DNA from 3 places in the Roseburia amylophila genome. Region 3 is predicted to be linked to each of the others. Evidence: a T-box and tRNA genes for the amino acid it is inferred to sense, from the RefSeq annotation. Region 3 holds a T-box; the other regions hold tRNA genes.
What was found. A T-box is a leader RNA that pairs with one kind of tRNA and senses whether it is charged. The one in region 3 lies ahead of thrS (threonine--tRNA ligase), so its partner is inferred to be a tRNA-Thr.

Region 1 (3,285 bases), on a different contig from region 3:
GGATTCGGTCCGGAAGTAGCAATCTCCATATCATTATATACAGTCATGGTTGCCGTATCTTTATCAAAATAAATATAACCACCACTTTCCGGTTCTTCCCCTACTTTATCGACGCCACGAATCGTTGCAGATGGTCCCGGTGTAGAAGGAGGATCCACCGCCTTCACATACCAGCCCGTCTCTAATGTTGTAATTCCTATTTGAACGGATGCCGGCGTATCCTCTGCCTTTACCAGTAGTCCGGCAGCATCTCCCATAAATAAGCCTGTCATCATAGTCAATGCCATCAAAAATGCCAGACATCGTTTTTTTCGGTTTCTTCCCATATTTCCTCTCCTTTTTTATTCTATTTCTTTTGTTCACACAGTTTCTATTTTAAGAAAACGCTTAAAATTTTGCAACCAATTCTTCCAAATTGTGATTTTATCTTCCTGATTGTCGATAAAAAATGATTTTTATTTTCTTTCAATATGATATACTTGTTTCGTATCCGGTGTTTTTTACTTTTTATATACAGGAGAATAATTATGCTGATTTACTTATGCGAAGATTCTGAAAGCGATGCCTTACGGCTGAAACATCATCTGAATACATATGCCACGAAACATCATTGTAATATGGAGATTCTACTTTTTTCTTCGGGCGAAGAGATGATTCAATATTATAAGGAAGAAAAGCGTTATCCGGCTCTGCTGTTTTTAGATATCTATATGAATAGCCAGGACGGTGTGGAAACAGCACGTATCCTTCGCTCACTGGGCTATGAGGGTGGCATTATTTTCACCACTTCTTCTACGGAACATGCCATGGCAAGCTATGAGGTAAATGCTCTTTACTATCTGCAAAAGCCTTACTCACACACAGATTTTCTCAATGCCATGAGCCGCTGCGATACTCTTTTAGAGGAATCCAATGAAGTATTTACCTTTTCTGTCCGTAGGAAGGAATATTCTCTTCCTTACTCAGATATTCTCTTTTTTGAAACCGGGCAGCACAATGTCCTGCTGCACGCTATATCAGAGACTTTTACGATTCCCGGAAACCTGACACAGCTTACCGAAGACTTTGCCTCTGTTGCCTGTTTTCTTCCGGTTGGCCGCAGCTATCTGGTAAACTTAAATCATGTCACCGGAATTCTACAGCACGACCTTATTATGGAAGACCACTCCATTGTGCAGATTCCTTTCCGTAAACGTGACGAGGTAAGCAAGGCCGTTAATAGCTGGTTTGCAAAGCTTGAGAAAGAGCCAACTCATCCCGGCTTATCCTAGGGCCAGATATTTCCCATGTTTCCAATGTACTCCTATTGTGAAAATGTTACAGACTTGTTACAATTCATTTGTACTTAGCTAAGACATGATTTCAAAGAAAATAAGGAGGACGAAACTATGTGTTTTAATTTCAATAGCTGTTCCGAGTTATTTAACACAATCTGCAAATTATTCAGACTCGGATGTTAATATGTTTTATGCGATTTGCATAATCACCAAAAAGGCTGTAACCCTTGAAAATTCAAGGGTTACAGCCTTTTTCCCAGTTAAGCTGGCAACGGGAATCGGACCCGTGACCTCCGCACTACCAATGCGACGCTCTACCGACTGAGCCATGCCAGCAATTCTGTCGGAACTAATCCCGACTTGTAATACTATACTATAGAGAGCTATGATTGTCAATACTTTTCTACAGCATAATGTCAGATTTTTCTTTGCTATGCTCAATCTTCATATTTAACTTCCGGAACGGAATTGCAATTACAAGTCCAATCAGAAGTGAGATTATAATATAGATGCCCAAGATGCCGAGGCATTTCCAATAAGTCATTCCATACATACCACCGATGGTCTCCCGGAGTGCATCCATTCCATAAGGGAATGGGAAGAAACGGTAAATCCGCTGATAGATTGCCGGCAGTACTTCAATTGGGAAGGAACCGCCTGCTCCTGCTACCTGGATAACCATAATGACTACCGCCAAAGCCTCTCCGACATTTTCAAAGGCTACCGTTAATGCGTACATAAATAAGGTAAATACAAAGCTGCAGCATGCGCAGGCAAGCCAGAATAAGAATGGGTTATGGCATTGTATCTTAATATAAAACAAATCTCCCAGTGCAGTAATCAATGCCTGCACCTGTCCAATCAGGAAGAATGTAATATATCTTCCAAAGAATTTCTGGTAAGGTTTTGCATCCGGTATTTTCTCATCCGGAAGTACCTTTACATGAATGATTGCCACCAGAATCAACGCGCCTACCCACAATGCCAGTACCGTATAGAACGGTGACATTGCCGAACCATAATTGGAAATCGGATAAATCTCTTTCGTCTCCATATTGACCGGAGAAGATAAGAAATCTCCTAACAAAGTCGGGTCGGTCTCTAAGATTTTCATCAAAGCCTGATACTGGTCACTGATTTCCAGAGCACTGAGACTTGTAATCACACTGTCAAGTCCGGTCTTCATTTCCTGTGCTGCTGCCAATGAATCACTTAAGCTTTCATTTCCCTTATCGAGGGTTTCACTATAAGCATCCAATACTTCCGATACTTCATCAAAATCTCCATCGACACCATTTAAAATTGCCTGTGTCTGATTCAGTGACCCCTGCATGGACTGAATGGTTGTCTCCAGCTGACCTTTTACCGAATAGTCAAACGTATCTTTTAAAGCTTTTATTTTGGTCTTACAGGAAGTTATTTCGGTAGATATTTCAGTGTTTAAAGTATCCTTTGCAGTATTTAAATCTGTGACATTATTCTGGACACTGTTTAAATCTGCTTCAATTTTATCTAACTGTGCCTCGATTTCTGCAATCTGACCGGAAACACTTTCATCATCCTTCCAGTCTGCCACACTATTTTCAAATAACTGACGGATCAGCGGCATCATATTAATTGCGCTCTGTAGTCCGCCGGAAGATAAATCACCATAGTTATCCAACTGATCTAAGGCATTCTGTATCAGCGTATTGATGTTGTCAAGGCTGTCGGCTGCTGTATTAAGATTTGCTGAAATAACCTCAGCCAAAGCACTGGCATTAAGGCTGCCGGAATTCAAAGCTCCCTGCATGGTATTTACCGTATTTGAACCATCATCTACCATCGTATTCAGATTCGGCAGCATAACCTGTGTCGTATCAATCAGGCTGGATGCCGAATTGGTAATGCTGACAAAAGAATTCAGCAATGCAATATAGCCGTCCAAATCTCCGCTTAAATCATTAAGCTGTGTCAGAAAAAGATTTATCATAGAGCCGGAATCCATTCCATTTTCTACCATGACATC
Region 2 (3,285 bases), on a different contig from region 3:
ACATAAGAGGTACTGGATAAAATTCTCGACTGGGATACATCCTCTGCCTCAAGATAAATATGATAGGTTATCTTCACCTGATTTTCTGCCATGGTATCTTACCTTCCTTCTTCTGCCTTAATCTGCTCTAAGAACAGCATTTCTAATTTATAATCCCGGTCCGGTTCCAACTTTTCCATATTCTTCTTTGGAATGAAGCCGCCAGCCATTGCCGGATGTCCGCCACCGTTTCCATAATCTGCTAATGCCTTTGCTACAACTCTTCCGGCATCTACATGATTGAATGCACTCCGGACAGAAAACTTAATGCCATCAGAACGGATTGCATAAATCACGGAAATATTAACTACATCAAGAGATAAAATAAAGTCTGAAATAATTGCAATCAGCGCATCCGGACAATCAAACGGAATCGATGCAAATCCCACATCATCATAAATGTGGATATTATCGATTGCTGCACCATATGCCTTTAAATCAGAAAACTCCATTACATTTACATACATGGATTTTAACTCTTCCACATCTGCCATTGGATAGATGTATGCAAACATATCCACATCAAGCTTTGTTGTACCACGAACAAAGTCATCCGTATCCATCTTGATGCCATATGCCAGTGCTGCCGCCACATCCCGGCTCATTGGTGTATTGGTAAGATAAAAATACTCTGCAATCATTGTGGCACAGGCTCCTACACGGCGCACATCTTTATAAGCATATTCACAGGCAATTACTGTCGGATGATGGTCAATACATGCCACCTCATCCCCGATAAAATCGGTCAGATTCGTATTATATTTCTGGGAGTCTACGGTAACAATATAGTCCTCTTTCTTCATATCATCCAAATCTTCTTTAGACAAAATATCAATATGAAATGTATCAAACATCTTTCTTGTACTCAGGCGTTCAATCTTGCCATCATAACAGATATCTGCTTTAATCCCATGGTAATTTAAAAAATGCTGTAAGCCAAAGGCACTGGCAATCGCATCCGGATCTGGAAAATTATGTGTCTGAATATAAGTTCTGTGTCCTCTTAATAACTCTACTAATTGTAAGGGATCCATGTTTTATCTCCTGGTATGATTTCTTCTTATTTTAATATAGAAAGCGGATTATTTTCCTTCTGGAATTTTAAGGCAAACAAAGCTGCCCCATAGCATAAAATTCCAATCAGCATAAATATCACTTTACCGGAAATTATTCCAACGACAATCTCTGCTGCTGCAACAATTCCATGCAGCCAGACAGGAAGGTTATGCAGACATGCAGCAAGTCCCGCTTCAATCAACACTACAATACATACGCTCACTACCGGCATCTTCCATACCAGTATACCCAGAACAATTTCCAATACGGCAAAAACCACAAATACACATAACATAATCAGCGCGCTGTTTTCCTTTAATTCTGCAATCGTAAACTGACTGTTCTTCTTTGCATAATTTTTCTTTGCGCTGTTGATTTTCTTCTTCATATTCTTCTTACTGTCCTCAGTTTTCTTTCCCCCTGAAACAAATTCCTTCACTTCCATGAAAAAAACTTCCTCCTTGTAATGATTTCCCTTTTCATAAGCCGGTTCATCTTTCTCCGGTTCTTACACATCTACGCTCATTATACCAAGTAACCATTGAAAGAACAACTTTTTTCAAAAAAACATTGCAAATTTATTTTTTTCTATATATAATATTATAGTATGATTTTAATAAATAAAGGGTTGTCTGAGAAAAATATTTTATTTCGCATATAGCCAGATTATTCTGCTTCCGTGGCTCAGTTGGTAGAGCGGCGCATTCGTAATGCGTAGGTCAGGGGTTCGAGTCCCCTCGGGAGCTTTTTTTGTTGTCTAAAAATAATCTAAAAATAGTATTGACATTTCTCTTTCAATTTCTCATAATACTCCTTAGTGAGTTTATTATTATTAAACTTCAAATACATTATTAGCTTCATTTTGTAAAAACTATGTAAAATCACTTTTCATGGAAAGGAAGTACAAAATGGATATTGGAAATAAAATCAAGGAGCTGCGGATTCTCTACGGTCTCACCCAGCAGGAACTGGCTGACCGTCTGGAATTATCCAAAGGATTTATCTCCCAGTTAGAGCGTAATCTTACGTCTCCTTCCGTGGGTACACTTTTAGATATTATCCAGTGTCTCGGCACTACGCCGGCAGAATTTTTTGCAGATGATGAACCTGCACAGCTTGTCTTTAAAAATGAAGATTATTTTGAAAAAGAAGATGCGGAACACAGGAGCTTAATCGAATGGATGGTTCCCGGTGCCCAGAAAGATATGATGGAACCGGTACGACTGACGCTGAAGCCCGGCGGCACATCAGACATCTATCTTCCACATGAGGGAGAAGAATTCGGCTATGTACTTAAGGGCTCCATTAAAATCATATATGGTACCCGTACTTATACTGCAAGACAGGGGGAGTCTTTTTATCTTAAGTCCAATAAAAAGCACCATATCGAAAATACCGGCAGGAAAGATGCCGTTCTTATCTGGGTTACAAACCCGCCAAGTTTTTAGGAGGTTATGATGGGCAAGAAATTAATACAATTAGAAAATATTACCAAAACTTATGACGGAAATATGATTTTGGATGACTTAAATCTTTATGTAAAGGAAAACGAATTCTTAACACTGCTGGGACCTTCCGGCTGTGGAAAGACTACTACCCTGCGTCTTATCGGTGGTTTTGAGACACCGGACACCGGACGTATTATTTTTGATGGAAAAGATATTACTTCTCTTCCGCCAAATGAGCGTAAATTAAATACCGTATTCCAGAAATACGCACTTTTTACCCATATGAGCATTGCAGATAATATTGCTTTTGGTTTAAAAATCAGCAAAAAAAGCAAGGCTTATATTCAGGATAAAATCAAATATGCCTTAAAGCTTGTAAACTTAGACGGTTATGAAAACCGCAGCATTGATTCCTTAAGCGGTGGCCAGCAGCAGCGTATTGCCATTGCCCGTGCCATTGTAAATGAACCAAAGGTGCTCCTTTTAGACGAGCCTTTGGGCGCACTGGATTTAAAAATGCGTCAGGACATGCAGTACGAACTGATTCGTCTGAAAAATGAACTTGGCATTACTTTTATCTATGTTACCCACGACCAGGAAGAAGCCCTTACCATGTCAGACACCATTGCTGTCATGAATCAGGGCTATATCCAGCAGATTGGTACTCCGGAAGATATTTATAATGAGCCGGAAAATGCATTCGTTGCCGACTTTATCGGAGACAGCAATATCATTGACGGTG
Region 3 (3,285 bases):
ACTACCAGCATGTACGGCAGCTTATCCAGTCTTGCTTCACGAATCTTGAATCCGATTTTCTCAGAACGGTTATCAACCGTTACATCTACATCATGAGCTGCTAATTCTTTTCTTACCTGCTCTGCATAGTCTGCATATTTTTCAGAAATCGGCAATACTCTTACCTGTTCCGGGCAAAGCCAGGTTGGGAATTTTCCTGCATAATGTTCAATCAGCCATGCAAGGGTACGCTCATAACATCCCATGGATGTACGATGGATAATCCAAGGAAGTACTTTCTCACCCTTCTCATCGATATAGTACATGCCAAACTTCTCTGCACTTGCACAGTCAAGCTGGATGGTAACCATGGTATCTTCTTTTCCATATACATTCTTTGCCTGAATATCAATCTTTGGTCCGTAGAATGCAGCTTCCCCATCTGCTTCTGTATACTTGATGCCATTCTTATCCATAACATCACGCAGATACTGCTGGGTGCTGTTCCAATATGCTTCGTCGCCCAGATATTTTTCTTTGTTGTTCGGATCCCATTTGGACAGACGGTAAGTAACATCTCCATCGATACCAAGTGTAGTCATTACATAATGGCAAAGTTCAGTACATCTGGTAAGTTCTTCTTCCGCCTGTTCCGGGCAAAGAATAATATGTGCCTCTGTAATAGTAAACTGTCTGACACGGGTAAGTCCATGCATCTCTCCGGAGTCCTCATTCCGGAACAATGTAGAAGTCTCTGACATCCGATATGGCAGATCTCTGTAAGAGTGCTGTTCATTCATGTATACATAATACTGGAATGGACAGGTCATCGGACGCAGTGCCATTGTCTCTTTGTCGTCGCTGTCCTTATTTAAAATGAACATTCCATCCATGTAGTGATCCCAGTGTCCGGAAATCTTATAGAGGTCACTCTTTGCCATCAGCGGAGTTCTGGTACGTACATAACCCCACTCTTTATCCTCTAAGTCTTCTATCCAACGCTGCAGTTTCATAATCATCTTGGTTCCCTTTGGTGTAAATAAAGGAAGTCCCTGTCCGATAACATCAACAGTGGTAAATAATCCCATTTCACGGCCAAGTTTGTTATGGTCACGGCGTTTGGCATCTTCTAATTTCTCTAAGTATTCTTTTAACTCTTCCTTCTTATTAAAAGCAGTACCATAAATTCTCTGTAATCTTGCTTTGTCAGAATTACCTCTCCAATATGCCATGGAAGATGATGTCAGCTTAAATGCCTTTACGCCCTTGGTTGTCATCAGATGTGGGCCAGCACATAAATCTACGAAGCCACCCTGGTCATAGAAAGAAATTTCTTCTCCCTCTGGTAATTCTTCAATCAGTTCTACTTTGTATGGCTCATTACGTTCCTGCATGAATTTGATTGCTTCCTCTCTTGGAAGTGTGAATCGTTTTAATTCATGACCTTCCTTGATAATCTTCTTCATCTCTGCTTCCAGATTATCGAGGTCTTCTCTTGAAAATGGGGCATGATCAAAATCATAATAGAATCCATCTTCAATTGCCGGTCCGATTGTAATCTTTGCATCCGGGAATAATTTCTTTACCGCCTGAGCCAGCACATGGGATGCAGTATGGCGGATTACCTTTAATCCTTCTTCATCACTTGCTGTTATAATATTTAAATTGCAGTCCTTGTCAAGAACGGTTCGTAAATCCACCACTTCTCCGTCTACTTCACCGGCGCATGCAACTCTTGCAAGGCCTTCGCTGATATCTGCTGCAATATCATAGACTGATTTTGCTTCACTGTACTCTTTTACTGAGCCATCTTTTAATGTGATTTTCATGTTCAAGTCTCCTTTTCTTATTATATTGGTATTAAAACTACGAGAAACACGCTTTGCGAGTTTCTCGAGTTATCGCGGTGCTCGCCAAATCTGCATGCAAGCATGCGATTTTTCTCGCTACTCGCGTAAATAAAGAATGTGCCTTGGCACATTCTCGCGCCTGCGGCAGTCGCATGCGACATTTACCTTATACGCCGCAGTGCGCATCCTCGCGGAGCGTTTTTCACTTTACAGGAAAGCAATTTCCTGTAAAATAAAAAATCCCTGATGCATAAATTTTATGCATCAGGGACGATACTCTATCGTGGTTCCACCCTGCTTGCTGTACTTATCGTACAACCGCTCATTCTGATGATAACGGAATCACCGGACCGGATTAGGGTCACTCAGAGCTGGTCTTCACATTACACTCCATCAGAATACTCTCACCAAATGTATTCCTCTCTTTGACTTCCTGTTATGCTACTCGTCTCTTCTTTGTTTTGTCCTTTTGACAAAAGCTATTGTATACTCTTTTTTCTGCTATGTAAAGAGTTTTTCTGTGAAATATTTTCCAAATGTTTTCCAAAATATTTTATTCTTATCTTCCGCAGCAGAATTTATATTTCTTTCCACTTCCACAAGGACACGGATCATTTCTTCCGACTTTCTTTCCAACTACAACAGTGCCGGATTTCTTCTGCTCTAAATAAAGCTTTCTCTTGGTTTCTGCATCAAAAATTTCATCCCACTGTGGTAATTCATAGAGCCAGTCAGCTTTGGCATCTACCATGTTCTTGTATAATTTTTCTTTATCGAATGCAAGGCTTACCTTGGTATCCTCTTCCATAGTATCAATTGGGTTTGGTGTTACCAGGCTGTCATTGATTCCATCTAAGAATCCAGTCATATCCATAATGCTGAGGTCGTATTTCTCTGCCAGCTCTTTTACAGTTCCTTCTACCTTCTCATCCGGGTTTGTTAAAAGCTTCTCATATACGCCCTTCTCTAACATAAAATATCTCTGCCAGAACTTCTGTAATTTTCCTCTATCTGCCTGCTGATCATAAGCAATCTTCTGCCATTCTTCTAATAATGCCATTGTTCATATCCATCCTTTAATCCATATTTAGTCGTATAACGCTTGTTTCAGTATAGCATATTTTGTGCTTTTTTCAAGTATTTATCCTCTGCAACTTTACATTTTCTGATTGACTATCCGCTGTCAAATGTTAAAATAATGTATATTGCTTTTTTCTAAAAACAGGTCATCAAAGAAAGTTGAGGTCATATATGAAAAAGACAAAACAGATTCTTGCAATTATCGGTGTTGTACTCTTAGTTGCCCTCTATGTTTCCACTCTTGTTTTTGCATTGATTGGAAGCGATTTTGCCACAAACTGTCTTAAGGCTTCCATCTATGCCACTGTAGTTGTCCCGGCTCTCATCTGGGCTTATACCATGGTATACCGCTTACTTAAGAATCATTACTCTTTAA

Region 1: it encodes a tRNA-Thr, which carries the amino acid that the T-box ahead of thrS (threonine--tRNA ligase) is inferred to sense. The anticodon was not compared.
Region 2: it encodes a tRNA-Thr, which carries the amino acid that the T-box ahead of thrS (threonine--tRNA ligase) is inferred to sense. The anticodon was not compared.

The regions. Positions count from the first base shown of each region.
Region 1 is NZ_JAOQKI010000015.1:26,950-30,234, forward strand. Features, by position in the region: gene OCV43_RS10180 (DUF4097 domain-containing protein) at 1-326, opposite strand, end outside; gene OCV43_RS10185 (LytR/AlgR family response regulator transcription factor) at 528-1,271, shown strand; tRNA gene OCV43_RS10190 (tRNA-Thr) at 1,541-1,613, opposite strand; gene OCV43_RS10195 (YhgE/Pip domain-containing protein) at 1,681-3,285, opposite strand, start outside.
Region 2 is NZ_JAOQKI010000009.1:30,007-33,291, forward strand. Features, by position in the region: gene OCV43_RS07305 (hypothetical protein) at 1-92, opposite strand, end outside; gene OCV43_RS07310 (DHH family phosphoesterase) at 99-1,073, opposite strand; gene OCV43_RS07315 (hypothetical protein) at 1,100-1,540, opposite strand; tRNA gene OCV43_RS07320 (tRNA-Thr) at 1,769-1,841, shown strand; gene OCV43_RS07325 (helix-turn-helix domain-containing protein) at 2,004-2,543, shown strand; gene potA (spermidine/putrescine ABC transporter ATP-binding protein) at 2,553-3,285, shown strand, end outside.
Region 3 is NZ_JAOQKI010000005.1:164,530-167,814, reverse strand. Features, by position in the region: gene thrS (threonine--tRNA ligase) at 1-1,808, opposite strand, end outside; T-box leader at 2,093-2,295, opposite strand; gene OCV43_RS04790 (SEC-C metal-binding domain-containing protein) at 2,389-2,889, opposite strand; gene OCV43_RS13840 (hypothetical protein) at 3,081-3,285, shown strand, end outside.